Regions from separate parts of the Streptomyces sp. NPDC059499 genome, predicted to be linked through region 3. Evidence: riboswitches for the same ligand, from Rfam matches in the RefSeq annotation. Region 3 holds a riboswitch; each other region holds the start of a gene.
The links. A riboswitch is a leader RNA that binds a small molecule or an ion and turns the genes downstream of it on or off. The one in region 3 is predicted to bind S-adenosylmethionine.

Region 1 (10,306 bases), on a different contig from region 3:
TCGCCGGTCGCGGCGTTGAGGCCGTGACCGATCGGAAGGTTGCGCACCTTCTCGACGATGACGCCACCCTCGAGACCACCGTTGACGGCGATCTGCTTGAGCGGGGCCTCCAGCGCGAGCTTGACGGCGTTGGCACCGGTGGCCTCGTCACCCGTCAGGTCGAGCTTCTCGAAGACGGCCGTGGCCTGCAGCAGCGCGACGCCACCACCGGCGACGATGCCCTCCTCGACGGCGGCCTTGGCGTTGCGCACCGCGTCCTCGATGCGGTGCTTGCGCTCCTTGAGCTCCACCTCGGTCGCGGCGCCGGCCTTGATGACGGCCACGCCGCCGGCCAGCTTCGCGAGGCGCTCCTGGAGCTTCTCGCGGTCGTAGTCCGAGTCGGAGTTCTCGATCTCGGCACGGATCTGCTTGACGCGGCCCTGGACCTGGTCGCTGTCACCCGCTCCGTCGACGATCGTGGTCTCGTCCTTGGTGATGACGACCTTGCGGGCCTTGCCGAGCAGGTCGACGCCGGCGCTCTCGAGCTTGAGGCCGACCTCCTCGGAGATGACGGTGCCACCGGTGAGGATGGCGATGTCGCCGAGCATGGCCTTGCGGCGGTCACCGAAGCCCGGAGCCTTGACGGCGACGGACTTGAAGGTGCCACGGATCTTGTTGACGACCAGGGTCGACAGGGCCTCGCCCTCGACGTCCTCCGCGATGATCAGCAGCGGCTTGCCCGACTGCATGACCTTCTCGAGCAGCGGAAGGAGGTCCTTCACGTTGCTGATCTTGGAGTTGACGATCAGGATGTACGGGTCGTCGAACGACGTCTCCATACGCTCCATGTCGGTCGCGAAGTACGCCGAGATGTAGCCCTTGTCGAAGCGCATACCCTCCGTGAGCTCGAGCTCCAGACCGAAGGTCTGGGACTCCTCGACGGTGATGACGCCTTCCTTGCCGACCTTGTCCATCGCCTCGGCGATCTTGGCGCCGATCTCGGTGTCGGCAGCGGAGATGGAGGCCGTCGAAGCGATCTGCTCCTTGGTCTCCACGTCCTTCGCCTGCTCCAGCAGAGCGGCGGAGACGGCCTCGACGGCCTTCTCGATGCCACGCTTGAGAGCCATCGGGTTGGCACCCGCGGCGACGTTGCGCAGGCCCTCGCGGACGAGCGCCTGGGCGAGAACGGTTGCGGTGGTCGTACCGTCGCCGGCGACGTCGTCCGTCTTCTTGGCGACCTCCTTGACCAGCTCCGCACCGATCTTCTCGTACGGGTCCTCGAGCTCGATCTCCTTGGCGATGGAAACACCATCGTTGGTGATCGTGGGCGCGCCCCACTTCTTCTCGAGGACGACGTTTCGGCCCTTGGGGCCGAGGGTGACCTTGACGGCGTCGGCGAGCTGGTTCATCCCGCGCTCGAGACCGCGCCGTGCCTCCTCGTCGAACGCGATGATCTTGGCCATGTGAAGTGGTCCTCCCGGACAGGGGTGGATTTCTCCGGACCGAGAGGCGCCCGCGACGGACGGCCAGCGTGCTCAGCGGTTCCTTGCCCCGTGAGCCTGCGGGCCTCACCGGCCCGGTCCAAGTTTCTGTCACTCTCACCTGGAGAGTGCTAACGCCAATGATTAGCACTCGACCCCTGCGAGTGCAAGCGTCCCCCTCCAGATGTGGACAACCGCCGGGGGCTCGCGGGACGCACGCAGGGCCCGTACCCCTCTTCGGAGGTACGGGCCCTGCGTGTGTGAGTAGTGTCGTTGGCCGACCGCGCCGAGCTCAGCCGACGGCGAGCTTGACCATGTCCGCCTGCGGCCCCTTCTGGCCCTGCGAGATTTCGAATTCAACTCGCTGACCCTCTTCGAGGGTGCGGTACCCGTCCATCTGGATCGCGCTGTAGTGGACGAAAACATCCGCACCACCGTCGACCGCGATGAAGCCGTACCCCTTCTCCGCGTTGAACCACTTGACGGTGCCCTGAGCCATGCCTAACTCCCCTATTACTGGCCCTTGCACAGGACCGCACTTCGCGGGCCCGGGTCAGAACTCACCCTCCGACAGGAGAGGGTGGCGTGCGCCGGAACGCGTCGACCGCGGCCGAATGTATCTGCCCAACTGCCCTCTGCAACAGGGCAATCGGACGAGAATTCTGGGCACAGCTGAACGCCCGGATAGGTGCAACTCACAAGATTCCAGGGCAAGTCGGGCCTGACAAAGGCCACTTATGGCGCAAGGAGTTCACGTACTTTGGCTGCTTCTTATCGCGACCGGGCGCATTCTCATATGCGGGCGGCACAGGCAGCGGAGGGGACTTCCCCAACTGTACCGCGCTCAACCATGCAGAATTGCCCCCTCCGCTTCTCTTGCGGAGGGGGCAACGGTGTTCACGCTGTGAAGTCGTACAGGAGGCTCGGCCTCCGGCAACGGTGCCCGGCGGCCGGCCTCCGGGCACGGTGCTCGGCGGGTCAGCCTCCGGCGACGGCCGGGATGATCGAGATGCCGGCGCCGTCCGGGGTCGCGGTCTGCAGGCCGCCCTCGAAGCGCACGTCGTCGTCGTTGACGTACACGTTCACGAAGCGGCGCAGCTTGCCCTGGTCGTCCAGGACGCGGGCCGCGATGCCCGGGTGGTTGTTCTCCAGGGACTCGATGACCTCGGAGAGGATCGTGCCCTCGGCCGGGACCTCGGCCTGACCGCCCGTGTAGGTGCGGAGGATGGTGGGGATACGGACCTTGACGCTCATGGGGTGCCTTCCTTCGGTCTCGGGTGGTCAGCTGGCGGCGAGGCCCGCGTCGCGGAACGCGTCCAGGCTCGGCCGGATCGTGGCCGACAGGCCGGTCGTCGGGGCGACGGCGTCCAGCGTCTTCAGGCCGTCACCGGTGTTCAGGATGACGGTGGTCAGCGTCGGGTCCAGCAGACCGGCGTCGATCAGCTTCTTCGTCACACCGACCGTCACACCGCCCGCGGTCTCCGCGAAGATGCCCTCGGTGCGGGCCAGCAGCTTGATCGCGTCGACGACCTGCTCGTCGTTGACGTCCTCGACGGCACCGCCGGTGCGCCGGGCGATGTCCAGGACGTACGGGCCGTCGGCCGGGTTGCCGATCGCGAGGGACTTGGCGATCGTGTTCGGCTTCTGCGGCCGTACGACGTCGTGCCCGGCCTTGAAGGCGGTGGAGACCGGGGAGCAGCCCTCGGCCTGGGCACCGAAGATCTTGTACGGCCTGTCCTCGACCAGGCCGAGCTTGATCAGCTCCTGCAGGCCCTTGTCGATCTTCGTGAGCTGCGACCCGGACGCGATCGGGATGACGATCTGGTCGGGCAGCTGCCAGCCGAGCTGCTCGCAGATCTCGTACGCCAGGGTCTTGGAGCCCTCGCCGTAGTACGGGCGGAGGTTGACGTTGACGAAGCCCCAGCCCTCACCGAGCGGGTCGCCGATGAGCTCCGAGCAGAAGCGGTTGACGTCGTCGTAGTTGCCCTCGATGCCGACCAGTTCGCCGCCGTACACCGCGGCCATGACGATCTTGCCCTGCTCCAGGTCGTGCGGGATGAACACGCACGAGCGGAAGCCGGCGCGGGCCGCCGCGGCGCCCACCGCACCCGCGAGGTTGCCGGTGGAGGAGCAGGACAGGGTGGTGAATCCGAAGGCGCGGGCGGCCTCGACGGCGATCGCGACGACACGGTCCTTGAAGGAGTGCGTCGGGTTGCCGGAGTCGTCCTTGACGTACAGACCGCCGGTGACGCCCAGCTCACGGGCGAGGTTGTCGGCCTTGACCAGCTTCGTGAAGCCGGGGTTGATGTTGGGCTTGCTCGCGACATCGGCCGGAACGGGCAGCAGCGGCGCATAGCGCCAGATGTTGTCGGGGCCTTCGGCAATGCGCTTCTTGAGCTCTTCCGGGGAGCCGCTCGGCAGGTCGTACGCCACTTCGAGCGGCCCGAAACAGGACGCACAGGCGAAAATGGGACCGAGCTCGAAACGCTCGCCGCATTCGCGGCAGGAAAGTGCTGCGGCGGAACCGAGGTCCACGGCAGAAGAATCGGTGTTCGCTGCAACTGTCTGAACAGACATGATGGCGGAGCCCTTTCTCCTCATCTTCCTTGCGGCGTATTTCGCCACAAGACGGAATTGGCACCTTCCCCACCGTGACCTTGCGGTCGGCAGGGGGGTTGCCGGGACTTCAACGGGCCGTTCCCTCAGTCCCTCTGGATGAGCGCTATGGCACCGGACCATCGATCCGGGCATTTATTCGCGGACCGACCCCGACATGCGAGGGTCATCCGCGTTGTTCAAGACTGTAACCGAAGCCCTGGACGATTGAGATAGTCGTCCGAACCGCGAGATGGATCACATACAGGGAGTATCGACCGTGCTGGAAGAGGTGGAACGCTGGCTGACCAGGCGTTCCTGGTCGGCCGACGACCGCCCGCTCGACCGCCTCACGGCCGCGCGCGCGAGGGATCCGCGCCGCGCCCGGGTGAGCGTCGTCCTGCCCGCCCTGAACGAGGAGGAGACGGTCGGAGCGATCGTCGAGGAGATCCGGCGCGAGCTGATGGAGAAGGTCCGGCTCGTCGACGAGCTGGTGGTGATCGACTCCGGTTCCACCGACGCCACCGCCGAAGTGGCCCGCCGGGCGGGTGCCAGGGTGGTGCACCGGGACGCGATACTCCCCCGGATACCGGCCGTACCCGGCAAGGGCGAGGTGCTGTGGCGGTCACTGCTGGTGACCAGCGGTGAGATCGTCTGCTTCATCGACGCCGACCTCAAGGACTTCTCCGCGGACTTCGTCTCCGGGATCGTCGGCCCCCTGCTGACGGACCCCGAGGTCCAGTTCGTCAAGGCCATGTACGACCGCCCCCTGGGAGAAGCCGCAGGCCAGGGCGGTCGGGTCACCGAACTGGTGGCACGCCCGCTGCTCAACCTGCACTGGCCTCAGCTGGCCGGCTTCGTCCAGCCGCTGGGCGGCGAGTACGCCGTACGCCGCTCCCTGCTCGAACGGCTCCCCTTCCCCGTCGGTTACGGGGTGGAGCTGGGCCTGCTCGTCGACGCCCTGCACACCGTGGGCCTGGACGCGCTGGCGCAGGTGGACGTCGGCGTGCGCAAGCACCGCCACCAGGACGGCCAGGCGCTCGGCCGCATGGCGGCGGCGATCTACCGCACCGCTCAGCTGCGGCTCTCCCGGGGGCATCTGGTGCGGCCCGTGCTCACCCAGTTCGAGCGGGGCGAGAGCGGCTTCGTACCGCGCACCCATGCGGTGGACACCGAGGAGCGGCCGCCGATGCGGGAGATCACGGAGTACGCGTCCCGCCACGCGGCGTGACGTTTCGCGGTTGGCTTCGCGTTTGGCGGCTTCCCGAACGGGCTAGGTTCGGGTACATGGTCTCCGAGCACTCTGCCCAGGTCCTCGTCGCGTCCAATCGCGGCCCCGTGTCCTATGCGCTGCGCGAGGACGGCACGCTCGACTCGAAGCGCGGCGGGGGCGGCCTCGTCTCCGGTCTGAGCGCCGTCGAGGACAAGCTGTGGGTGTGCGCGGCCCTGAGCGACGGCGACCGCGAGTCGGTCCGGCGAGGCCTGTCGGAGCCCGGCGTCCGCATGCTCGACATCGACGCCGGAGTCCACGACGACGCGTACAACGGCATCGCCAACTCGGTGCTCTGGTTCGTCCACCACATGATTTACCAGACACCGCTGGAGCCGGTGTTCGACGCGGAGTTCCGTCGGCAGTGGGCGTCGTTCGAGGCGTACAACCGCGCCTTCGCCGAGGCCCTCGCCGAGGAGGCGGGCGTGGGCGCGGTGGTCCTGGTCCAGGACTACCACCTGTCGCTGGTGCCCGGCATGCTCCGCGAGCTGCGCCCCGATCTGCGGATCGGCCACTTCTCGCACACCCCGTGGGCCCCCGTCGACTACTTCCGGCTGCTGCCCGACGACATCGGTGAGCAGTTGCTGCGCGGCATCCTGGGTGCCGACCGGGCCGCGTTCCTGACCCGCCGCTGGGCGGACGCGTTCATCAGCTGCTGCACGGAGGTCCTGGGCGGCACCGGCCGCACCCGGATCGGGGTGCATGGGCTGGGCGCCGACGCGGACTTCCTGCGCCGCCGCTCCCACGAGGCGGACGTGGACGAGCGGATGGAGACGCTTCGGGAGCAGGTGGGCGCCGGCAGGCGGACGATCGTGCGGGTGGACCGCACCGAGCTCTCCAAGAACATCGTCCGGGGGCTGCACGCCTACCGCGCCCTGCTGGAGGAGCGCCCCGAATGGCGCGAGCGGGTGGTGCACGTGGCGTTCGCGTACCCCTCCAGGCAGGACCTCGCGGTGTACCGCGACTACACGGCCGAGGTTCAGCGCGTCGCCGACGCGATCAACGCGGAGTACGCCACGGAGGGCTGGACCCCGGTCATCCTCCACGTCGACGACGACTTCGCCCGCTCGCTCGCGGCGTACCGGCTGGCGGACGTGGCACTGGTCAACCCGATCCGCGACGGCATGAACCTCGTCGCGAAGGAGGTCCCGGTCGTCTCCGACAACGGCTGCGCGCTGGTGCTTTCGCGGGAGGCGGGAGCCTACGAGGAGCTCGGCGAGGACGCCGTCGTGGTCAACCCGTACGACGTGTCGGCCACGGCGGCGGCGCTGCACGAGGCGCTGACGATGGAGGACGACGAGCGCAGCGCCCGCACGAAGCGGCTGGCCGCCGCGGCGACCGCGCTGCCGCCGCAGCAGTGGTTCCTGGACCAGCTGGACGCCCTGCGGGGTTAGAGCTTCCCGATGCGCCGGGCCAGGGATTCCAACAGGCCCACCACGGCCGCCGGGCCCGGCAGCAGCAGGTCGGCACGCTCGGCGAGTTCGGGAACCTCCGTGCCGCTGCAGACCAGGAGGCCCGGGGTGCCGTCCGGCCCCTCGGCGCGGAGCTTCTCGACGGCTGCGTACGCGGCGAGGTCGCCCAGGTCGTCCCCGGCGTACAGGACGGACCCGGCGCCGGCCTCCCGTACGTACTCCGCGAGTGCCACTCCCTTGTCCATGCCCGGCGGGCGCAACTCAAGGACGAGGCGGCCCGGTTCGACGATCAGCCCGTGCCGGGCGGCCAGGTGCCCGAGGGGTTCGCGCAGGGACTCGAAGGCCGCCTGCGGGTCGTCGGCCCGCCTCGTGTGTACGGCGACGGCCTGTCCCTTCTCCTCGATCCAGGTGCCGTGCCAGGCACCCACCTCGTGCAGGACGCCGTGGAGTTCGGCGCGGACGGCGGCGACGCCGGGGTGCGGGGCGGGGGCGTGCACGGTACCGGTGACGGCGTCCCAGCGTTCCGCGCCGTAGTGCCCGAGGACGACGAGGTGATCGAGGCCGGGCACCCCGGCGAAGCCGCCGTACCGGACCGCGACGCCCGCGGGGCGTCCGGTGATCACGGCGACGGAGGCGACCTGCGGCGCGAGCGCGGCGAGTGCGGGTACGGCCCCGGGATGGGCCCGCGACTGCTCCGGGTCGGGCACGATGTCGGCGAGGGTGCCGTCGAAATCGAGCGCGATCACGGCGCGGTCGGGGCGCGCGAGGAGCGCGGCGAGGCCTTCACGGCCGGCCTGGGTGGACGGGGTCGGCAGAGGTTGGTCCGGGTTGCTGCCCATGCTCCGAGCGTATCGGTGACGGGGCGCCCGTGGTGGGGGCACGATCAACCCGGTCCGGCGGCGAGGACATCCGTCCGGCGGTGCCGGGGGCTCAGCGCCGCCCGCGTCTCGCGTCCCGCACCCTCCGCAGCCGGTTCACCGTCACCGGGTCCTCGGCGAGCGCGCGGCGGTCGTCGATCAGGGCGTTGAGGAGCTGGTAGTAGCGGACCGGCGAGATGCCGAGCTGCTCCCGGATCGCCCGTTCCTTCGCACCGGGTCCGGCCCAGGAGCGCCGCTCCAGGGCCAGCACCGCACGCCCTTCGTCGGGGAGCGGGTCGTCGGCTGCGGTCATATCAACCAACCTACTCCGCGGCCTCCGCCCGACGCGCCTCCTCCGAGATCTGCCCGAGGATGCCCTCCGGGTTGCCGTTCGGCTCCACGGCCGAGCCGATCTTCTCCTTGATCGCCTCGCTGGCCGTCGCCCAGGACGTCTTGCCGAACGGGTACAGCTGGGAGTTCGGCAGCGCCTCGAGGAAGTCGTACAGCGCCTTGTACTTCTCGTCCGCCTCCATCACCTCGGAGGCACTGCCGGTCACGGGCAGCAGGTCGTACTGGTCGGCGAAGGCCAGGACGTTGTCGTCGGTGTACGCGAAGTCGAGGAACTTGCCTATCTCTTCGCGGTGGCCGTTCTCCTTGAAGCCCATCATCCAGTCGGCGACACCCATCGAGCCCTTGGAGGGCCCGTCGATCCCGGGCAGCGGGACCATGCCGACGTCGACGCCCTTCTTCTCGGCCTCCTGCATCAGCGTCGGGTGGCCGTTGAGCATCCCGACCTGGCCCTTCGTGAAGGCGTCGAAGGCCGTCGCGCGGTCGAGCTTGCCGGGGGCGACGGGGCCGGTGAGGCCCTTGCCGACGAGGTTGTCCTTCAGCCACTTGAAGGTGGCGATGTTCTGAGGGGAGTCGATGCTGTACGAGCCGACGTCGTCGGTGTAACCGCCGCCGCCGCTGAGCATCCACATCATGGTCTCGGCCTGGGACTCCTCGGGGCCGAGCGGCAGGGCGAAGGGGTAGGTGACGTCACGCTGCTTGAGCGCGGAGGCATCGGCCTGGATGTCGTCCCAGGTCTGCGGGGCGTCGATGCCCGCCTTCGCGAACAGCTCCTTGTTGTAGAACAGCAGCCGGGTGCTGGCCACGAACGGCAGGCCGTACAGCTCCCCGTCGACCTTGCCCGCGTCGCTGAGCGAGGGAAGGAAGTTGGCCGAGGTGCGGATGGCGAGCATCTCGTCGGCGTCGTACAGCTTGCCCGCGCTGGCGTAGTCGGCGTACGCGCCGATCTGCGCGATGTCGGGGGCGTCGCCGGCCTTCACCATGGCGGCGACCTCGCGGTCGACGTCCTTCCAGGAGAGGACGTTGACGTCGACCTTGATGCCGGGGTTGGCCTTCTCGAACTTCCGGGCGACGTCGTCCCAGTACTTCTCGGAGCTGTTCTCCGCGCCCGTGCCGTAGTCGGCCGCGACGAACTTCAGGGTGACCTCCTTGGAACCGCTCTCCGTGCCACAGCCGGACAACGTTGCCGTCATGCCGAATGCGGCCACCGCCGCGGTCAGACCCACCAAGCGCCGCTGCACAGAACTGTCCATCCCTCTGGGTTCGCACCGATGACCGATCCGGCGATGAGCCGCGATCCTGCCTCACGTCCACCGTGGAGGTCTACACCACCGGAGTATCGATTCGGCAATCTATCCGACCCCTCGCGCCCGGCCGGAGGGGGGACGGACGGGCGCACACACAGGTCATTTTGTATGGATGGTCAACAAACCGCGATAGTGGACTAGACCTTTTAGGGGTCGGCGGGCGAAACTGTCTTCCGTGAGACACGTCATCGCCCTCGATGTGGGCGGCACAGGAATGAAGGCCGCACTGGTCGGGGCCGACGGCACCCTGCTCCACGAGGCGCGCCGGGCCACCGGCCGCGAGCGCGGGACCGAGGCAGTGGTCGAGACCATTCTCGGGTTCGCGGCGGAACTGCGCGCGCACGGCGAGGAGCGGTTCGGCACGCCCGCCGTCGCCGTCGGGGTCGCCGTGCCCGGGATCGTCGACGCCGAGCGCGGGATCGCGGTCTACTCCGCCAACCTGGGCTGGCGGGACATGCCCCTGCGGAAACTGCTCGCCGAACGGCTCGGCGGCCTGCCCGTCGCGCTCGGTCACGACGTCAGGACCGGCGGCCTCGCCGAGGGCCGGATCGGCGCGGGCAAGGGCGCGGACCGCTTCCTGTTCGTGCCGCTGGGCACCGGCATCGCCGGGGCCATCGGCATCGCGGGCACCATCGAGGCGGGCGCCCACGGCTACGCGGGCGAGATCGGCCACATCGTGGTCCGGCCGGACGGCCCGGACTGCAACTGCGGCCAGCGCGGCTGTCTGGAGACCCTGGCCTCCGCGTCCGCGGTGACCCGGGCCTGGGCCGCCGCGTCCGGGGACCCGGACGCCGACGCCGCGGACTGCGCGAAAGCGGTGGAGTCGGGCGACCCCGCCGCACAGCGCGTATGGCAGAACGCCGTCGACGCACTCGCCGCCGGACTGGTCACCGCGCTGACCCTGCTGGACCCCCGCACGCTCATCATCGGTGGCGGTCTGGCCGAGGCGGGGGAAACCTTGTTCACACCACTGCGTGCGGCTGTCGAGGAACGCGTCACGTTCCAGAAGCTGCCTCACATCGTCCCGGCGGCCCTCGGGGACACCGCCGGATGCCTG
Region 2 (10,306 bases), on a different contig from region 3:
ACCAGTTTGACCCAGCCGGCCGGCCGCAGCACGTACGCCGCCGCGGCCACATCGACCGGATCGGCGGCGGCGGGCGGCGCGCCGGACTCCAGCGCCGCGGCCAGCTCCGGCTGGCCCTGGCCGATCCGCTCACCGATGCGCCGGCGGAAGACCGGATCGCTCTCGAGGGCGGCCGCCATCGCGTTGCCCGCGAACTTGGCGCGCCTGGTCGGGGTGAAGCGGGCGTACTGCCTGAGCTGTGGGGGAAGTTCGCCGACGGTCAGGCCGCCGAAGGCGTCGGAGACGAGCGCCACGACCTTGCGGCGCACGCCTTCGGGCAGCGGACGGTCGAGCGACTCCGCGGCGCCGTCGGCCGCGTCGGCCGGTCCGGCGCCGCCTGTCGGCTGCTCCACCATCCATCACCCCAATATGTCTGTCCGCACAGCCCCGTCAGGAGTCGGCACCCGGTCGGTCGACCAGCTCGATCTGGTCCACCGCGTTGCACCAACGACAGCGCACGGACTCGATGGTCTCACTGACCACCTCCCGCTCCTCGACACTCGACTCCCCGGCCAGGTCGAGGTGGACGTACTCCACGACCTTGGAGGAGCGCGTCACATCGAAGCGGGTGAGGTTGCCGCAGAGCGTGCAGCGCCAGCGGGTCCCGTCGGTGGGCGTGGGAACCGTCGTCATCGTTGCGTCCTCTTTCGTCGAGTCTCGTACTGCCCAGGTCTTCGATCTCGCGGTGCGCCGTCGAACTGCGATGTCCTGCGGTAACCCTACGGCCTCGCGTTTACCCATCGGCACGGCGAGGCGATCTGTCACGTTCTCCGCCGGTGCGTCATGCTCTGTACGTGATCGATTGGCGGGATGCCGGGTGGCGGGAGCGGGCCAGAGAGTTCGGGGCCGCGGCCTCGGCGGGCGGCGCACCGGTCACCTACGGCCTCATCGCGGCCTGTTCCGCCGTGTTCCTGATCAGCCCGCTCTCCGGGTTCAATCCGGCCTACGGCACGGCGGACGCCCTGCTCGCCGCGCAGGCCGGGTACTTCGAGCGGTGGGGGGTGATCCCCAGCGAACTCCTGGACGGTTCCGCGCACGCCGCCCTCACCCCGCTGACCGCCCTCTTCGTGCACGGGAGCTGGCTGCACCTGCTGGGCAACATGCTGTTCCTGTACGTGTTCGGGGCGATGGCCGAGGAGCGCATGGGCCGGGCCGAGTTCGTCTTCTTCTATGTCTGCTGCGGCTATCTGGCCCTGGTCGTCTACGCGGTCGCGCACTCCGGCTCCGACCAGACCCTGGTGGGCGCGTCGGGGGCGATCTCGGCGGTGCTCGGCGCGTTCCTCTACCTCTTCCCCCGGGCCCGGGTCACCAGTCTCTTCCCGTTCCTCTTCTTCCTGCCGCTGCGCTTCCCCGCCTGGATCGTGCTCGTCTTCTGGTTCGCGCTGCAGTGGCTGGCCGCGCAGGGCGCGGGCAGCGGCCCCGGCGTCGCCTACCTCGCCCATGTCGCGGGCTTCGCGGCCGGGTTCCTCTACGCCTGGGGGCGCTACCGGGGTGGGGCTAGAGTGAAGTCTCCAGCCACGGCCACCGAGGGAGAAAGCCAGCCGTGATCACCGCGATCGTGCTCATCAAAACCAGCGTGGACCGGATCCCCGAGATCGCCGAGGCCGTCGCCGCGCTGGACAGCGTCAGCGAAGTCTTCTCGGTCACCGGTACGTACGACCTGATCGCCATGGTCCGGGTGGCCAAGCACGACGATCTGGCGGATGTCATTCCCGGCCGGATCAGCAAGATCCCCGGCGTCGAGGGCACCGACACGCACGTGGCGTTCCGCACGTACTCGCAGCACGACCTCGAGGCGGCCTTCGCCATCGGTCTCGACGCGTAGGACGACCGGACACGGCGTACGGCTTCGGCCGGGGACGGGGCCATCGCCTCCCGTCCCCGGCCGAAGCCGTACCCGGCCGGGTCAGACCTGCGCAGCGCCCCTGTCCGGGACGCAGCGCCCGTCCTCGGTGCGGTAGGTCCACCGGGCACCCGCGCCCACCAGCTCCCGGACCGCGCCCAGGAACCGCTCGATGTGCTCGTCCGGCGTACCGGCCCCGAAGCTCACCCGGATGGCGTTGAGGGACCGCTCGCCCGGCTCGGCCTCCGGGGCGCCGCACTCGCCCGGGTCCTGCGGCTCGCTGCCCAGCAGGGTCCGTACGAGCGGGTGGGCGCAGAACAGGCCGTCGCGGACCCCGATGCCGTACTCCGCGGAGAGCGCCGCGGCGAAGTGCGAGCTGTTCCAGCCCTCGACCACGAAGGAGATGACGCCGACCCTCGGGGCGTCGTCGCCGAACAGGGAGAGCACCTTGACCGCGGGGACCTCGGCCAGGCCTTCACGGACCCGGGTGACGAGCTGCTGCTCACGCGCGACGAGCTGGTCGAACCCGGCCTCGGTCAGGGCCTTGCAGGCAGCGGCGATGGAGTAGACGCCGATCACGTTGGGCGATCCGGCCTCGTGCCGGGCGGCCGTGGTGTGCCACTCCACGTCGACGCCGCCGTCGGCGCGCCGGGCGACCTTCCGGGAGGCGCCGCCGCCCGCGAGGTACGGCTCCGCGTCCCGCAGCCAGTCGGCCCGGCCCGCGAGGACGCCCGAGCCGAACGGCGCGTACAGCTTGTGCCCGGAGAAGGCGACCCAGTCGACGTCCAGTTCCGCGATGTCCACGGGGTGATGGGGTGCCAGCTGTGCGGCGTCGAGGACGATCCGGGCACCGTGCGCGTGGGCGGCGGCGGCCAGTTCCTGCACCGGCCACAGTTCACCGGTGACGTTCGACGCGCCCGTCACACAGACCAGCGCGGGGCCGTAGGGGTCGCGGCCGGCCAGCGCGCGCTCCAGCGTCACGACGGCCTCGGCCGGGGTACGGGGGGCGTCGAGGTAGGTCACGCGGGCGTCGCGCCAGGGCAGCAGCGAGGCGTGGTGCTCGGTCTCGAACACGAACACCTGGCAGTCCGCGGGGAGTGCGGCGGCCAGCAGGTTGAGGGAGTCCGTCGTCGAGCGGGTGAAGACCACCTGGTCCTCGGCACGGCAGCCGAGGAACTCCGCGACGGTGACGCGGCTGCTCTCGAAGAGGTCCGTGGAGAGCTGCGAGAGGTAGCCGGCGCCGCGGTGCACGCTGCCGTAGTACGGGGCGTAGGCGGCCACGTCGTCCCACACGCGCTGCAGGGCCGGGGCGCTCGCCGCGTAGTCGAGGGCGGCATAGGTGACTTCGCCGCCCGTAACCAGAGGAACAGTGACATCGGCTCCCAGAACCGGCAGCGGGGCACAAATGGTCTGGTCGGCGGCAGCGGTGGAGACAGACATGGCGAACTCCCGTAACAGGCAGGCGAAATCCCGACGCCGGCAGATACGCGGCAGCGCGGGAAAAGAAGAAGAGGGTGCGCGGAAGAGGGCGTTGAGCCCTATCGCATTCGCTTGCTCACAAGAGGCTCCCTGGGGACCAGGACCCCGGGGGTTGGCATTCACAGATGCCTAGGGGCCCGCGCTTGCCACAGACCTCGCTGCCTGCGGCCTGGTCTTCACCCGGGGCACCCCGCCACGGACGGAGGGTTGCCGGACAGCGAGCCGGGGCTTATTCGCTGTCACTCATGACCTGCGCAGCATCTTGCCATACCTGACCACATGCGCAAGGGCGCAGTCCGCGATCCGGACTGCGCCCCGTTCCACACGGCCCTGCCTCAGGCGTTGCTGGCGGCCACCCAGCGCTCCAGCGCCCGCTTGGCGGCACCCGAGTCGATCGATTCCGCGGCCTTCGCGATCCCGGCCGCGATCTGCTCGTTCAGCGTGCCCTCGCCCGGGTGGAGCGCGACCAGCGCGGCAGCGGAGTTGAGGAGCACCGCGTCGCGTACGGGGCCTGTCTCCCCGTCCAGCATCCGCCGGGCGACGTCCGCGTTGTACGAGGCGTCGGCGCCGCGCAGCGCCGAGACCGGCACCAGGTCCAGGCCGACGTCCCGCGGGTCGAACGCCTCTTCGCGCACGGCGCCGTCCCGGACGATCCAGACCCGGGAGGTCGCCGTGGTGGTCAGCTCGTCGAGGCCGTCGTCGCCCCGGAAGACCAGCGCCGAACTCCCCCGGTCGGCGAGCACGCCCGCGACGATCGGCGCCATCTTGAGGTCGGCGACGCCGACGGCCTGGGAGCGGACCCGGGCCGGATTGGTGAGCGGGCCCAGGATGTTGAAGGTGGTCGGCGTGCCGAGCTCCTTGCGGGCCCTCGCCGCGTGCCGCAGGGCGGGGTGGAACTTCACCGCGAAGCAGAAGGTGATGCCCGCTTCCTCGGCGACCCGGACGACGCCCTGCGGGGTCAGCTCGAGGTTGACGCCGAGCTTCTCGAGCACGTCGGAGGCCCCGCTCGCCGAGGAGGAGGCGCGGTTGCCGTGCTTGACGACCTTGGCGCCGGTCCCGGCGACGACGATCGCCGACATGGTGGAGATGTTGACCGTCTTGGCCAGGTCGCCGCCGGTGCCCACGATGTCGACCGTGCGGCCGGGCACCTGGATCGTGTGGGCGTGCTCGTACATGGTGCGTACGAGTCCGGTGACCTCGTCGACGGTCTCGCCCTTGGCACGCAGCGCGATCACGAAGCCGGCGATCTGCACGTCGGTGGCCTCGCCGCTCATGATGCGGTCCATCGCCCAGGCGGTGTCCTCGGCCGTCAGGCTCTCGCCGCGCAGGAGGGGCATCAGCACGCCGGGCCAGGAACGGTCCGCCACGCTGTCGCCGCCGTCCGGGGTCACAACGTTCATGGTCCGCTCCTGGGGTCCACAGCCGATAGAAGAATCCCCCCACCCTATCCAGCCCCGGAGACAGCGAAGAGCCCCGTCCATCGAATGGACGGGGCTCCTGCTGTGGCGATCAGCTCAGGTGATCAGTGGTGGCCGTGGCCGCTGGTGATCTCCTTGTACTCCTCGGCGGAGGGCTTGGCGATCTGGCTCTGCTCGCCGTAGTAGCTCTTGCTGAGCTTGGCCCGCAGCTTCTGCAGCGCCGAAGGCTTGCGCTCGACACCGTTCTCGTCGACCGTCGGGCCGATCTCGATCGGCTTGTACTGCTCGTGCGCGGTGAGCGTGTGCAGCTGGCCCTGGCTGAGCGGCTCGTGGATCTCGACGAACTCACCGTGCGGCAGGCGCTTGATGGTGCCGGACTCGCGTCCGTGCAGCACCTTGTCCCTGTCGCGGCGCTGGAGGCCGAGGCAGATCCGCTTCGTCACGATGAACGCGATGACCGGGCCCACGAAGATGAAGATCCGGACGAACCACGAGATGGCGTTCAGCGACAGGTGGAAGTGCGTGGCCCACAGGTCGTTTCCACCACCGATGAAGACGATGACGTACTCGGTGATCCATGCGACACCGAAGGCCGTACGGGTCGGGGCGTTGCGCGGACGGTCCAGGATGTGGTGCTCGCGCTTGTCCCCGGTGACCCAGGACTCGATGAAGGGGTAGACCGCGATCGCCGCCAGCACGAGGCCGAAGGCCGTCAGCGGGATGAACACACCCAGGACGAGCGTGTGGCCCCACAGGTTGATCTCCCAGCCCGGCATCACTCGGATCAGACCCTCGGCGAAGCCCATGTACCAGTCGGGCTGGGCGCCGGTGGACACCTGGTCCGGGCGGTACGGGCCGAGGGCCCAGATCGGGTTGATCGAGGCGATGCCCGCGATGACGGTGATGACACCGAAGACGAGGAAGAAGAACCCTCCGGCCTTCGCCATGTACACCGGCAGCAGGGGCATGCCGACGACGTTCTTGTTGGTCTTGCCGGGACCCGCGAACTGCGTGTGCTTGTGGTAGAAGACCAGGATCAGGTGGGCCACGACCAGACCGAGCATGATGCCCGGCAGCAGCAGGATGTGGATCGAGTAGAACCGGGCCACGAAGTCGCCGCCGGGGAACTCCCCGCCGAACAGGAACATCGAGAGGTACGTACCGACGATCGGCGTCGCCAGGATGGCGCCCTGGGTGAAGCGGACACCCGTACCGGAGAGCAGGTCGTCCGGGAGCGAGTAGCCGGTGAACCCGGTGAACATGCCCAGGACGAACAGCAGGAAGCCGAACATCCAGTTGATCTCACGGGGCTTGCGGAACGCACCCGTGAAGAAGACGCGCATCATGTGCACGAACATGCCGGCCAGGAAGATCAGCGCGGCCCAGTGGTGGATCTGCCGAACGAGCAGACCACCGCGGACGTCGAAGCTGATGTCCAGCGTCGAGGCGTAGGCCTCGGACATCCGGATGCCCTGCATCGGCTCGTACGAGCCGTGGTACACGACCTCGTTCATGCTCGGGTGGAAGAACAGCGTCAGGTACACACCCGTGAGGATGATGATGATGAAGCTGTAGAGGCAGATCTCACCGAGCATGAAGGACCAGTGGTCCGGGAAGATCTTGCGCATGTTGGCCTTGGCCAGGCCGTAGATGCCCAGCCGGCCGTCTGCCCAGTCGGCTACCCGCTCACCGGCGGGCGCCTTGCGCTTTGAATCCGTCGCAGTACTCATCCGCGCTCCCAGAAGGCAGGACCGACGGGCTCTTCGAAGTCGCCGAGCGCCTCGAGGTTGCCCTCGCTGTTCACACCGATCCGCAGCTGCGGGAGGGCGTGACCGGCCGGACCGAAGATGACGCGGGCGCCGTCGGAGAGGTCGAAGGTGGACTGGTGGCACGGGCAGAGCACGTGGTGCGTCTGCTGCTCGTACAGGCTGATCGGGCAGCCGACGTGGGTACAGATCTTGGAGAAGGCCACGATTCCCTCGTGGGCCCACTCACGCTCACGCTTGTCCTTGATGTTGTCCGGCTCGATGCGGATGATCATCAGGGCAGCCTTGGCGATCTGCGTCTGGAAGTCGTGCGCGTCCTCCTCCAGGCCCTCGGGCATGGCGAAGGTCAGCGAACCGACGACGACGTCCTCGGGACGAAGCGGCTCCATCGTGTTCATGTTGATGAGCTGCTTGCCCTTGGCCCACAGGGTCACGCGGAGCTTCTTCTCCGGCAGCGGGCCGAGGTCGCGCAGCAGCATGATGCCGGAGAGCGGCACCAGGGCCAGCGCGCCGAACATGGTGTTGCGGATCAGCTTGCGCCGCCCGATCGCCGACTCCTCGGCGCCGTCCGCGAAGTCGGCGAGAACCTTCGCCTTGACCTCGGGCTCGGCCTCGATGGCGTGCCGGTCGTCGGCGACCTCCACGTCGGACATCAGGGTGCGCGCCCAGTGGACGGCCCCCGCTCCGATGCAGAAGAGCGCCACGCCCAGGGTCAGGCCCAGGGAGAAGTTGAGCGAACTCACGTGCCCGAACGGCCAGATGTAGACGATCTGGTCGACCGGGAAGATGACGTAGGAGGCGATGAACGCCACCGTCGCCAGCATGGACAGCGTGAACATGAAGGCGACGGCTCGCTCGGAGCGGCGCGCGGCACGTTCGTCGATGTCCTGGATGCGCGGCCGGTGGGCCGGCAGCCCGGGGTCGGCGAACGGATCGCCGGCACCCTCTACCGCGCCGTGCGCGGTGTCCTGCTCTGCGGGCAGGACCTCTTCTGGAATCTCTTGGCTACTCATGACTTCTTGGCCTTAGCGGTGTGGGCCGCGACCCAAACGGCAATTGCGACGAGGGCGCCGAGCCCGAAGACCCACGCGAACAGACCTTCGCTGACCGGTCCGAGACCACCGAGGCTGAGGCCACCGGGGGTTTCGGCGTCGTCACCGTTGACGGTCTTGATGTACGCGATGATGTCCTTCTTCTCCTGCTCCGGCATGGTGCTGTCGGGGAAGGACGGCATGCTCTGCGGGCCGGTCTGCATGGCCTGGTAGATGTGCTTCGGGCTCACGCCTTCGAGGTTCGGGGCGTACTTGCCGTGTGTCAGCGCGCCGCCCTCACCTGTGAAGTTGTGGCACTGCGCGCAGTTCGTACGGAACAGGTCGCCGCCCCTGGCCACGTCGGCACCCGCGGGGTCGACCTGGCTGTCGGTCGGCGTGATCGGACCGGCGCCCAGGGACGCGACGTACGCCGCGAGCTGGTCGATCTCGGCCTGGGAGTAGATGACCGGCTTCTTCGGTACCTGGGCACCCGGCTGCTGAGCCGGCATACGTCCGGTACCGACCTGGAAGTCGACGGCGGCGGAGCCGACGCCCACGAGGGACGGCCCGTCGGTGGTGCCCTGACCGCCGGTTCCGTGGCAGCTGGCGCAGCCTACGGAGTAGAGCTTCTTGCCCTCGTCGATGGCGAGGGACTGGGCGGTTTCGTCGGCCTGCGCCTTACCCGCAGGCGCAAACGCGGCGTACAGCCCCCCGGTAGCCGCCAGCGCGAGGAGTAGTACGACGACCGCCGCCAGCGGATGGCGTCGTCGTGCGGAGAGCTTTTTCACGGATTACCCCGGTGTCAGGATCTTCTGCGTCGATGGTGGGTGGGTGCGAGCCCGGTTACTTGATCATGTAGATCGTGGCGAACAGGCCGATCCAGACGACATCGACGAAGTGCCAGTAGTAGGACACGACGATGGCGGCGGTGGCCTGTTCATGGGTGAATCTCGAGGCCGCGTATGTCCTGCCCAGTACGAGCAGGAAGGCGATGAGACCGCCTGTCACATGCAGACCGTGGAAGCCGGTCGTCAGGTAGAACACCGAGCCGTACGGGTCGGAGGACAGGGAGAGACCCGCCTCCTTGACCAGCTCGGTGTACTCGAGAACCTGGCCTCCGATGAAGATCGCACCCATCACGAACGTGATGATGAACCAGGTGCGGAGCTTCTTCACATCGCCCCGCTCCGCGGCGAATACGCCGAGCTGGCAGGTGAGAGAGGAAAGCACCAGGATCGTGGTGTTCGTCGCCGAGAACGGGAAGTTCAGATGGTGGGCCATCTCCTTCCAGTGAGCGGGTCCCATCACCGATCGCAGGGTGAAGTACATCGCGAAGAGGGCCGCGAAGAACATCAGCTCGGAACTCAACCAGATGATGGTTCCGACGCTGGTGAGGTTCGGCCGATTGACCGACGGGTGCGCGTGCCCGGTTTCTACTGTCGTTGCTGTCGCCACGACCGACATTATGTCGGTCGCTTATCCCGCCCTCACTCCGGGGGGTGCCGTTCGGTGTGTCAGTGACGTGTGTCCTCACCGAACGGCCCAGCGAAACGCTGTCGTCAACGGTGCTGACAGGCTGTTCGCCGGAGTACGATCCGCCCAACGGTTCATGCCCCGAGAGCTCAGAGCGCCCCGAAGACACGGATGTCACGGAGGAACAATGCAGCCGACCGCCACGGTCCTGGTCTACAGCGACGACGCCAACACCCGTGAGCAGGTGAGGCTGGCCGCGGGCCGCAGGCCTGCTGCCGACGTGCCACAGGTGGAGTTCCTGGAGTGCGCGACCCTCCCGGCCGTCCTGAGCGCGCTGGACGGTGGCGGTGTCGATGTCTGCGTGCTGGACGGCGAGACGGCTCCGGCGGGCGGTATGGGCGTCTGCCGTCAGATCAAGGACGAGATCTTCGACTGCCCGCCGGTGCTCCTGCTGATCGGGCGCCCCCAGGACGCCTGGCTGGCCACGTGGAGCCGTGCCGACTCCGCGGTGACGCATCCGGTCGACCCGGTCGACTTCGCGGACGCCCTGGCCGCCCTGCTGCGCCAGAGGCTGTCCGTGGAGGCCTGAGACGGAGGGGCCCCGAACCCCTCCGCGGTGTCCTTCGAGGGCGTGGCGCACTCCCGGCCGGGTCAGACCCGAGGGCGCAGCCGCGCCGCCTCGACGTCGGTGCCCGAGTCCGGTGTGCCGCCCCCGTGCAGGGCGCTGCCCTTCCGCCAGGCGTCCCAGTCCAGGTTCCAGTCGCCGAAGCCGTTGTCGAACGGCGTCATCGTCTCGCCGTCGCTCCCGACAACCTTGACGATGTCGCCCTCACGTACGGTCTCGAAGAACCATTGGGCGTTGGCGGTGCTCATCCCCGTGCAGCCGTGGCTGACGTTGGCGCTGCCCTGTGAACCGGTCGACCAGGGCGCCGCGTGGACGTACTCACCGCTCCAGGTGACGCGGGTCGCCCAGTAGACGGGCAGGTCGTACGACTCCGAGGAGCCGGCGGCGATGCCGATGCTCTCTCCGCGCATGCGTACGAACTGCTCCTTGGCCAGCACCACCTTGACGCCGTTGCGCGTGTCGAAGCCGGGTTTCCCCGTGGTGACCGGCAGAGTGTTGATCACCTCACCGTTGCGCAGCACGGTCATGGAGTGGTCGGAGGCGTCGGTGATCGCTTCTATGCGGTCGCCGGTGGTGAGCTTCAGGGGTTTCGCGGCGGCCCCGTAGAGGGCGTTGGTGACCTTTATGCCCTT
Region 3 (10,306 bases):
AACGGGGCTATCCAGGACGGCTCCGAAGCCGTGATGACACCAGGCACGGCGAGATCGTCTCATCTTGATCATCCTGCGGGTCCGGCCAGCCCTGGCTGGACATATCTCGTTCGTCCGGACGGATCCGGCGTGAGAGCCTCGCGCCTGTGGCTACTGAAACCGAGGTGGGAGTGTTGTTGCATCAGCGCGGCTGGCGGACGGCATTCACAGTCGCTGAGAGGGTGAACGCGTGGGCCACCCTGGTGAGCTTCATCGAGCGTGGCTATGGCGACGACATCTACGAGTACACCAACGACCTGTACTGCCGGAACTGGCTGCACGAGGCGTGGCTCCTGCTGGATGAACACATCGTCCAGCTCTGGACCCCGCAGATCAAATCCCTGGACGACCGGTACAAGGCCGCGACCGTGGACGATGATGGCCAAGCACTTGACCAGTTCCTCAGGCTGATGACCGGCAGTACACCGACCTGGGAAGTCCAGGCCGAACGATGGGTCAGCCCAGGATGAAGTCGGTCCCAGGCCCTGGCATTGGCCGTCCCGTAGAGACGGGTTGTGGTCGCCGTTTGCGCGTCTGGTGTGCCCCAGGTGTCCCGGTCGCCGAAGACGAATTCACCGCCATGACGAGGCGGGCGACCGCGGGTGCCGGGCTCGCGGGGTGGGACCGCGCGTCGCAGGACGCGATCCGAGCGCATTCGTCCCAGTACCCGTACCGGGAGATCTTTCAGAAGGAAGGCCAAGCGGGGAATGTCGTAGCCGGCATCCACCACGACCAGGATTTCCCGGTCGCCGTCCGTCCACTGTCCGGCATCGATCAGTCGCTCGACGAGCTCGCGCATCTGTCGGGCCGTGACAGTGGCAGCGTCGTCACCCGGCGCCAGACGTAGTGCGTCCAGCGGCGCAGTCCAGGAACTGCGGCCCGTCTCAAGTGCGCAGATCACCGAGTACGGCCAGCCGGGAACGGGAATGTGCTGGTCCTTGCCCCGGCCGTAGGTGTGGCACAGGATCCGCTGCGGTGAGGTGTGCGCGCTGGGCCGCAGCCAGCAGGTGAGGTCGGCGGCCAGGACCAGTCGGCCGTCCGCCGCCCGCGGCAGAGGCACCGTTGCCAGGGCCCGTTGCAGTCGGGCCACATCGATCCGGCCCGCGGACAGGGCGTCATAGAGCCCGCCGTGCCCGCGTCGGTGTTCGCCGACCAGCGACAGTTTCACGAGCGACCGGACCGGCCCGTCCGCGCACAACACCGCGTCCGCGAGTTCGAGCAGCGCGTCCGCACGCCTGGTCAGGCAGGAGTGGAACTCACCTCTGAAGCGTGACAGTCCCGCGAACGGATCCTGCCGGACGGCATGATGTCGCAGACTCATCCTCATGGCCTTCGTGCTGGGCGTTGTGTGTTCCTTGGTCGGATCACATGCTCAGCCGAAGGCTGTCTGTACGTAGGACAGTTACTAGTCCGACTGATCAAGTACGACGGACCGTTCGAACCTCAAGTTCAGCCGCAGGCTGACCAGCTGGGGCCTCATCAGGCCGCTGCTGGCACTCGACCTCAGCCTCGACACCAGCGGCACGCAGCCGGTCGACGAGAAGAGCCATCTCGGGCATCGTCCCTGCGAACATGCCAGCCCGGATCTGCTGGAACGTCCTCTTCGTCTGAGCCAGATCTCCGGCAAGTTCGGCGCGAAGAACCTTCATCACGTGTACCGGACTGGCGAGGGGATCACTGAGTATGAGCCGTGCCTCGCCGTGCTCGGCCAGAAGACGCCGGCGCAGGGCGTCCGGTACGGAGCTTCCTCCTGGCCCGCACTCGTACAAAGCGTCACCGCAGCCGGAGCAGTGGTAGCCGATGTCCCATTCAAGGCTCTGCCCAACCAACGCCTGTACGCCGATGCACTCCAGCTCCGAGCCGCAGCCCGAACACTGTGCCGGGTACCTGACAGACACGATCAGCACGACATGTCCCATCCACTGGCCCGACCCTGACGACCCAGACTCCCGGGCCCTGAGGTTAAAAGGCAAGTTAGTAAGCCCCACATATGTCGCCCAGTTCGAGGCCCGGGCCAGCAGGGAAGCGGCACCGAGTGGCCATCAGAGGGTTCGTTCCTTGCCAGCAGTTGGCCTGGTGGGCCGGACAGTCCCGTCCTGGCTCGATGCGGGAACGGGGCTGCGCCCTGCAGGCCTTCGTGTTCAGGGCGCTACGGGAGGCGTCCGCGCGCATGGTCGGCAGCCCCCGGAACGGCGCTCACGGGGTGCGGACGGTGAGCTGGGCGTGGGGGAGTCATGCCTGCCGTCCACGGTCAGATGCTGAGCCGGGTGAGCCTCTTCACCGTACTGCAGTGCTTGGTCCGCCCGTGCCGCCACAGCTGCACTGTGGTCAGTGTGAGGAGCCCGGCGAACACCACGAGGAAGACGCCCGCGATCAATGTCTGCCGGCCGCCTGTATCCGCATCGTTGTAGGTGAGCAGGGTGAGGGCCGACAGCAGCATCCCCGCCACGTATACCGAGCGGACGCGCCGAAGCTGCCGCACCGCACGAGGAGCAAGAGCAACACGCTTCACGAGAGCCATGCTCACCTCCGTACCCCCTCCAGGGGCGATGAGACGTCGACTCATCAGACAACTCCCCTCTGCGGAATGGGCCTCAGGGGCGGTGGACGCACCCTCGGACGGGATATCCGCCGTGCGTGACGAGCGCTGATGTGGTGACAAGGGCGGCCGAAGTACGGGCCCGAAGGGTGGGTCCGGCCGTACATGACTCGGCCGGGCCAACCAGGTCACCAGGGTCGGACGGTGGCTCCCGGCCGGCCGGCAGGACTCGAAGGACGCCAGGGACCGGTCGGAGAGTCCGGGTACGCGTCGCGACGTTGCGACGGCGCGATAGGCGGTGTCGTCGGTGCGCGCGCCGATCCAGACCTCCGCGTCCTGCTGCCGCAGGTAGTGTCCGGGGACGTTTGACCGACTCCAGTGGCGCGGCCGAGGGGCCGCCAGGCGGGCAAACGGCGGTACGGATCGAGACGTCGTCGAAGCGTGCAAGGGGCTTCCTCGGTGCGGCTCGGCCGGTGGTCGACGTCAGGCGGGCGGCGTGTACGCCGTTGGTGCCAAAGCGAATTCGGAGCCTTGGGTCCCGGAGCGACGTTCAGGGGTCAGCCCGTGGCCCGGATAGCGGCGATGTCGAACTGGAGGCGGAGCCTCTCGCTCACCATGGCGCCGCCCTCGGCCAGCCTCGCGTTGTACGTCAGGCCCCAGTCGGAACGGTTGATGGTGGTGGTGCCGTCGAAGCCGACGCGTTCGTACCCGAACGGGTCGGTCACGTAGCCGATGTAGGTGAGGTCCAGGACCACCGGGCGGGCGATTCCCCTGATGGCGAGGTCGCCGGTCATGCGGTAGACCTCCTTGCTCGTCATCTGCACGGCGGTGCTGGTGAAGGTGATACGCGGGTGCTTCGCGGCGTCCAGGAAGTCACGGCCGATCAGATGGGCGTCGCGCTGCTCCACGCCCGTGTCGACGCTCGCGGTGGCCAGTGCGATCTGGGCCCTGGAACGAGCCGGGTTCCGGCCGTCGAAGTAGAGGCGGCTCTCGTACTCCGCGAAGGAGCCGCGCACCGTCGTCACCATGGCGTGCCGCACGGAGAACCCGATCCTGCTGTGCGCGGGGTCGATCATCCACTCTCCTGTGAGAGCCGCCAGGGCCGGATCCGGCACCACCGCAGCTGTGGGGGGCGTGGAGGCCACCGGGGCGGTCGGTGCCGCTGTGCGTCGGAGGGTGGAACTGCGGCTGAAGAGGTTCATGATCATCTTGTTACTCGGGGGTAAGCAGCACCCGCAAGGCCGGATGGGGAAACCCGACCATTCATGAGCAGACTTTCACAGGGTGGAGTTCCGGTCGGCGCCATCGGTACGGCGCGAACGGCGTGCTGGTACCCGTCACCGGTCCGGGGATCCGGGGTTGCGGCCTGCGGATATCCAGTTGGGTACGTGGCCGAGGAATGGCAAGGTGACGCCCATGCCGTCGCCCACAGTCGAAGAACTCCTCCGTGAACTGCATGCCTCGCTCACACGGCGCAGGCGCCCGGAGGATGTGGCCCGGCTCATCCAGGATCTGTACGCGGCCCAGGGCACCGAACCCGACGCGGCCACGGAGGCGGCACTCGCGAAGGCCGCCGAGCATTCGTTGCGCAACCTCTGGCACGGCTACACCTCCATGCGGGAGGACTTCGCCCGCCCGGTCGGCGCGCAACGACAGCTCGCCCGTGTGGCATGCCTGTTCGCGGATGTGCCGGAGCTTCCGGACAGTGCGGGAGACGATCCGGACCGGATCGAGGAAGTCATCCGGCGTGCAGGCGACTCCATAGGTCGCGCGTACGGACAGAACGACTTCGGCGTGGACCGTCTCGACCGGGCCGAGCGAGCTGCTGCCGGTCTCGGTGAGGTCTCCAAGCGCCAGTACAACAAGCGCTTCCGTCTCCTGCGCCGTACGGAGGCGAAGCTGGCGCGGCTGATCCACGAGCGACGCCGCCGCGAGGTGACCATGACGGGCAAGGGAGCACTCGCCCACGCACTGCCGTACGCCCTCTTCGCCACGGATCCGGACACGGCGGCCTTCATCGCGTACTTCACGGCACGGGGCTACATGCGCAGTGTGTTCACCAACGGCCGGCAGCGCCAGGTCTACGACGAGGTCGCCGACGCACTGTTCCAGCGCCTGCGCGCGCATCCTGAGCGGACCTGCTGGTCTGCGGTCGCGCACGTGCACCCCACGTCGGAGGTGCTGGGCGCGGTGTCCGACGAGGACATCACCCACCTGCTGGTCCGGTGGAACGGCTTCCTGCGCCAGGTCGCGGAACTGCTGGAGGACGCCTGGAACCGGCATCCGTTGGAGCGCGACACGATGATCGTGCGCCGAGGCGACGACTCATCGACGTGGAACCAGGCCGCACAGGCGTGGAACGCGGCCCGGGCCCACTGGTTCGCGATCCTGTCCGAGCTGGGCCAGGACCAGATCCTGGATCGCGTCTGCCCCGGCAAGGTGCCCCGGCTGATGGCTGCCGATGTGGCGTACTGGCACCGCATGAGCGGCGGCGGGCTGCACCCCGACACCTACATCTGGGCAGAGCTGCCGTTGCCCTGGGAAGTGCTCCGGGGAGAGCGGGAATGCCCGCGCTCACTGGTCGAGGAGGTCTGCGCGCGGCATCGGATGGACCCGGTCGCCGGCGCCTGGACGGCCCCCAGGCCCACGGTCGAGGCAGTCGCCTTCCGCCGGACGCCCGAACTGGTCCACGGCGTTGCCGTGCGGGACCCGCTCATGGCCAGTGCCCTCCGGTCCGCCGGAGTGTTCTCCGGGAAGGGCAAGCGTGCGGCGGCGAGAGAGTGGCTGTGACCGACGGCCCCAGGACCTCGGGTAAAACCGGTTGCCCGGAACAGCGCCCCCGGCCATGATCGACGTGGCGGCGAGGAAGCTCTGCGGAGGAGCGCCCGGCTCTGATCCCGGGTGGACGTAGGTTCGAATCCTGCCCTCGTCGCCGCTCTCACCTCGCACCCGACCTGCTCAAACTGGGCTCGGGAAAGGCCCGTTGAGGCTCTCGGGAGCGCTCTCGTCGATTGCCCGTGATCGAGCGCCGCAGCAACAGCAATCAGCCTCCGGCGTCCCGGAGCGTGATCTGTCCGTTTGCGATCATTCGCGAATCGGCCGGGGTATGACGTGATCGTTAAAGGTCGGAAATCGGCGCGATTGGCGCCCGATGCTTCACTCAACCTCCTTATAGTGGTCCCGCGTTGATCGTATGGCCGCAACGCGCGAAGCCGTCTCCCAGGAGTCCGTACGATGACGACCCCTCGTCCGTCCGCCGCGCCCGCATCCGGCGGTGGCTGCCCCGCGCACGCCGCCACCGCCCCCGTACCGCTCAGCGGCCCGGAGTTCCACACCGCACCGCAGGCCCTCTACCGGACCATGCGGCACGAGTACGGGCCCGTCGTGCCGGTCGAGCTCCCCGGCGGCTTCCCGGCCTGGCTGGTCGTCGGGTACCGCGAGCTCCACCAGGTCACCAGTGACGGCGAGTTGTTCCCGAGAGATGTCGGGCTATGGAACCAGTGGGAGCACATTCCCGAGGACTGGCCGCTGCTCCCCATGGTCGGCCGCCCGATGCCGTCCATCTACTTCACCGCGGGCGCCGAACACCGGCGGCATGCCGAGATGGTGGTGCCCGCGCTCGAGAGCGCCGATCCGTTCGAGATCCGGGGGCATTGCGAGCAGCTCGCCGACCGCCTCATCGACGACATCTGCAGCCGGGGCACGGCCGACCTCGTCGCCGAGTTCGCCGAACCGCTGCCCCTGCTCGTCCTCGCCCGGCTCGTCGGCTTCCCCGACGCCGAAGGAGCGGACATCGCCCGGGTCCTGAAGGACCTGGCCGACGGGGGGCCCGGCGCGCAGGAGGCGTACGGGCGGTTCGCCGAGCACATGCAGCGGCTCGTGGCGGTCAAGCGGGACGCGCCCGGGGACGACATCACCTCCCGGATGCTCGCGAACCCGGAGCCGTTCACCGATCAGGAGTACGCGCTCGACCTCATGGCCATCACCGCCGCCGGCCATCTGACCACGGCCGACTGGATCAGCAACTCCCTGCGGCTGATGCTCACCGAGGACCAGTTCGCCGACTCGCTCGTCGGCGGTCGGCGCAGCGTCGGCGACGCCATGAACGAGGTCCTCTGGGAGGAGAGCCCGACCCAGATCCTCGCCGGCCGCTGGGCGGTCCGCGACACCCAGCTCGGCGGACGGACGATCCGCGCCGGGGACATGCTGCTGCTCGGTCTGGGGGCGGCCAACACCGACCCCCTCGTACGCCAGGACCTGGGGTCCGGCGGTGCCACGAGGCACGGCAGCAACAGCGCGCACCTGGCCTTCAGCCACGGTGAGTACCGCTGCCCCTTCCCCGCGCAGGAGATTGCCGAGATCATCGCCCGTACCGGGATCGAGGTCCTCCTCGACCGGCTGCCCGATCTCGAACTCGCCGTCGCCGAGAAGGACCTCGTCCGGCGGCCGTCCGCCTTCCTGCGCGGGATGAACGCGCTCCCCGTCCGCTTCGCTCCCGTACGTACGACAGGAGATCTGCTGTGAACTGCCCTCACGCGACCGTGGTCATCGACCCCATGGTCCAGAACCTCGACGGTGAGACCGAGCAGCTGCGCCAGGCGGGGCCGCTCGCGCGCATCGAGCTGCTGGGGGTCCCGGCGTGGACCGTCACGCGGCACGCCGAGGCACGTCAACTGCTCGTCGACCCGCGGCTGGTGAAGGACCTGGACGCCTGGGGGCTGTGGAGGAGCGGGGAGGTCACCCACGCGTGGCCCCTGATCGGAATGATCGATGCCGGTCGCTCCATGTTCACGGTCGACGGCGGCGAGCACAGGAGGCTGCGGACGAAGACCTCCCAGGCGCTCACCCCGCGCCGGCTCGAGGCGGTCCGCCCCGCCATCGAGAAGTTCACCGAGGAGCTCCTCGACGCCCTCGCCGAGCAGGGCAAGGACGGGGTCGTCGACCTCAAGGCCGTCTTCGCCCAGCCGCTGCCGATGCGGGTCGTCGGGCTGCTGATGGGGGTGGACGAGGACCAGTTCCCGATGCTGACGAAGCAGTACAAGGCCTTCTTCTCCATGCTCACCCCGCAGGAGGAGCGTCTGGCGCTGCTGCGGGAGCTGGACGTCTTCTACACCGATCTCGTACGGGAGAAGACGGCGCGGGCCACCGACGACCTCACCAGTGCGCTGATCCTGGCCGACGAGGGCGGCGAGCCCCTCACCGAGGAGGAGGTCGTCGGCAACCTCAAGGCCATGGTGGCCGCCGGGCACGAGACCACGATCGGGCTCATCCTCAACGCCGTACGCGCACTGCTCGCCCATCCCGACCAGCTGCGGATGGTGCTGGACGGGGAGATCCCGTGGGAGACGGTCGTCGAGGAGACGCTGCGCTGGGACACGCCCACCACGCACCTGCTGATGCGTTTCGCCACCGAGGACATCCAGGTCGGCGACCAGGTGATCGCCGCGGGAGAGGGCGTCGTCATCTCCTACCGGGTCATCGGACGCGACGCCGAACACCACGGCGAGGACGCCGACTCCTTCGACATCACCCGTCCGACACCGATCCGGCACATGACCTTCGGTCACGGCCCCCACATCTGCCCCGGTGCCGCGCTGTCACGGGTGGAGGCCGGCATCGCACTCCCCGCCCTTTTCGCACGCTTCCCCGCGCTCAAGCTCGCGATACCGGACGACGAGATCCGCAAGCTGCCGGTGATGACGCAGAACGACATGGAGGCCTTCCCCGTCCTGCTGCACGGCTGAGGCGGGTCGGATCAGGAGGGCATGCGCGAGGGCGGGGACGCGTACGGGCGGGAGGCATCGCGCCCGTACGCGGGGGGTGGTCCGGCGGCCCCGACGTCCTCCCGGCTCCTGTTACGCTTTTGACGGGTCATGAGTTCCAGTGGAAAGCCCCGGCTCGCTGGACGGCACCCCGCTCCGCTGCGGGTGCTCCGGGTGACGACCCGCTCCGCGCGGCACCGTGCGGGGAACAGCGGACCACCGGGGACGGGCCCCCGGGGTCCAGGACCCCGGAAGGCGACAACAGCCATGCTTCCCCACCTCATTCACCACGACGCCTGCGCGCGCTACGCGCCCGGCCACCACGTGCACTGGATCCACGCCAAGAAGTGCGTACAGGAACCCGGCCAGGCCGTGGAACTCCTGCTGACCGCGGGCGATGTCCGCGACGACGGCTGGCTGGTCCTTCGCGCGGCCTTCGAACACCCCGGCGGCCTGCCCGAGGTGTGGATGCACGCTCCCGCCGATCTGCGGGAGTTGCTCACGGACCACCGCGGGCGCGTGTACTGGCTGCCGCGCTGGCACGCGCTGCGCTTCGTCGGCCTCGGCGGTGAGGCGACCGGCCTCGTGAACGTGGGGACCGAGGGCGGACCGCTGTGCGGGACGACCGCACCCGATCCCCAGCACACGGGCCGCGGGAACTTCACCTACGGGCTGTAGCCGACCAGCCCCAGGAACGGTTGCGTTCGGCCGGCACCGCCCCTTTCGGGCGGGCCGGTCCGTTCGTGATACCGGACAGAGTCCGGGTTTTCGTCGAATGCGCGCTCAATCCGTTGACGCAAGACGTGTTCGATTCTACGGTCCCGTCCTGGCCGCTCGTCCGGAGTTACGAGCGCCGTTCGGCACGTCGAACACGTCAATGTCATGCGCATGGCAACCTCCTGGCCCTCGGTGACGACTGCCGGGTACCCCGACACGACCGAAGAAGGTCTCCTGATGAGCCGCATCCCGACAAGAATTCCGCGAAGGACCCTCGCCGCCCTGCCCGCCGCGCTCCTGCTGGCGCTCGTGCCGACGAGCGCGTCCGCGTACCCCAACCCCGGTGTCGTCAACGGCGACATCGTCGTCCACGACCCCACCATGATCCGGAGCACGTCCGGCCAGTACCTGCTCTACTCCACCGGCGAGGGCCTCCAGCTCCGCACCTCCACCGACCGCACCGCCTTCGGCCGGTCGGGCAACGCCTTCACGACGAAGCCGAGCTGGTGGAAGAACTACTCCTCCGCATCGGACCCGTGGGCCCCTGATATCTCCTACCGCGGCGGCAAGTACCTGATGTACTACGCCGTTTCGTCCTTCGGGTCGAACACGTCGGCGATCGGCCTCGCGGCGTCCACCACCGGCCTGGCGGGCAGCTGGAGCGACTACGGGATCGTCTACACCTCGAACTCGTCGAGCGACTACAACGCCATCGACCCCAACCTCTTCGTGGACGACGACGGCAAGTGGTGGCTGTCCTTCGGCTCCTGGTGGACCGGGATCAAGATGATCCGCGTCGACCCGTCGACCGGCAAGCAGTACGCCGGAGACACCGCACGCCGCTCGCTCGCCTCCCGCCCCACCGGTACCAAGGCGGTCGAGGCGCCCTCCCTCGTGAAGCGCAACGGCTACTACTACCTCTTCGCCTCGTACGACACCTGCTGCGCGGGCACCAGTTCCACGTACAAGATCAAGGTGGGCCGGGCGACGAGTGTCACCGGGCCCTACTACGACCGCAACGGCGTGAACATGCGCAGCAACGGCGGCACCCCCGTCATGGAGTCCCACGGCCGGTACATCGGCCCCGGCGGCCAGTCGATCCTCGCCGACTCCGACGGCGACCTGCTCGTCTACCACTACTACGACGGCCAGGACAACGGCACCCCGAAGCTCGGCGTCAACCTACTGAACTGGAGCAGCGGATGGCCCGTCGCCTACTGACCCTGCTGAGCGCCCTCCTGCTGGCCCT

Region 1: linked by a shared signal. The riboswitch ahead of thrC (threonine synthase) and the one ahead of ACFW9O_RS30805 (hypothetical protein) in region 3 are both predicted to bind S-adenosylmethionine.
Region 2: linked by a shared signal. The riboswitch ahead of ACFW9O_RS16280 (aminotransferase class V-fold PLP-dependent enzyme) and the one ahead of ACFW9O_RS30805 (hypothetical protein) in region 3 are both predicted to bind S-adenosylmethionine.

The regions. Positions count from the first base shown of each region.
Region 1 covers NZ_JBHYTT010000019.1:3,171-13,476, forward strand. The annotation lists gene groL (chaperonin GroEL) at 1-1,442, opposite strand, end outside; gene ACFW9O_RS31295 (cold-shock protein) at 1,753-1,959, opposite strand; gene ACFW9O_RS31300 (MoaD/ThiS family protein) at 2,439-2,714, opposite strand; gene thrC (threonine synthase) at 2,742-4,037, opposite strand; SAM riboswitch class I at 4,055-4,182, opposite strand; gene ACFW9O_RS31310 (glucosyl-3-phosphoglycerate synthase) at 4,336-5,286, shown strand; gene ACFW9O_RS31315 (trehalose-6-phosphate synthase) at 5,343-6,719, shown strand; gene otsB (trehalose-phosphatase) at 6,716-7,576, opposite strand; gene ACFW9O_RS31325 (DUF3263 domain-containing protein) at 7,668-7,907, opposite strand; gene ACFW9O_RS31330 (ABC transporter substrate-binding protein) at 7,918-9,195, opposite strand; gene ACFW9O_RS31335 (ROK family protein) at 9,425-10,306, shown strand, end outside.
Region 2 covers NZ_JBHYTT010000006.1:69,862-80,167, forward strand. The annotation lists gene ACFW9O_RS16260 (NYN domain-containing protein) at 1-392, opposite strand, end outside; gene ACFW9O_RS16265 (hypothetical protein) at 430-672, opposite strand; gene ACFW9O_RS16270 (rhomboid family intramembrane serine protease) at 834-1,586, shown strand; gene ACFW9O_RS16275 (Lrp/AsnC family transcriptional regulator) at 1,583-1,864, shown strand; gene ACFW9O_RS16280 (aminotransferase class V-fold PLP-dependent enzyme) at 1,946-3,322, opposite strand; SAM riboswitch class IV at 3,496-3,612, opposite strand; gene trpD (anthranilate phosphoribosyltransferase) at 3,697-4,761, opposite strand; gene ACFW9O_RS16290 (ubiquinol-cytochrome c reductase cytochrome b subunit) at 4,884-6,509, opposite strand; gene ACFW9O_RS16295 (Rieske 2Fe-2S domain-containing protein) at 6,506-7,558, opposite strand; gene ACFW9O_RS16300 (c-type cytochrome) at 7,555-8,364, opposite strand; gene ACFW9O_RS16305 (heme-copper oxidase subunit III) at 8,420-9,040, opposite strand; gene ACFW9O_RS16310 (hypothetical protein) at 9,237-9,638, shown strand; gene ACFW9O_RS16315 (Ig-like domain-containing protein) at 9,701-10,306, opposite strand, start outside.
Region 3 covers NZ_JBHYTT010000018.1:44,612-54,917, reverse strand. The annotation lists partial or broken gene ACFW9O_RS30860 (transposase family protein) at 1-47, opposite strand, end outside; gene ACFW9O_RS30855 (hypothetical protein) at 147-509, shown strand; partial or broken gene ACFW9O_RS30850 (transposase) at 449-1,360, opposite strand; gene ACFW9O_RS30845 (hypothetical protein) at 1,458-1,946, opposite strand; gene ACFW9O_RS30840 (hypothetical protein) at 2,291-2,560, opposite strand; partial or broken gene ACFW9O_RS30835 (AbfB domain-containing protein) at 2,810-3,025, opposite strand; gene ACFW9O_RS30830 (YceI family protein) at 3,136-3,780, opposite strand; gene ACFW9O_RS30825 (hypothetical protein) at 3,995-5,368, shown strand; tRNA gene ACFW9O_RS30820 (tRNA-Gln) at 5,438-5,510, shown strand; gene ACFW9O_RS30815 (cytochrome P450) at 5,813-7,102, shown strand; gene ACFW9O_RS30810 (cytochrome P450) at 7,099-8,322, shown strand; SAM riboswitch class IV at 8,448-8,558, shown strand; gene ACFW9O_RS30805 (hypothetical protein) at 8,608-9,018, shown strand; gene ACFW9O_RS30800 (arabinan endo-1,5-alpha-L-arabinosidase) at 9,295-10,278, shown strand; gene ACFW9O_RS30795 (family 43 glycosylhydrolase) at 10,260-10,306, shown strand, end outside.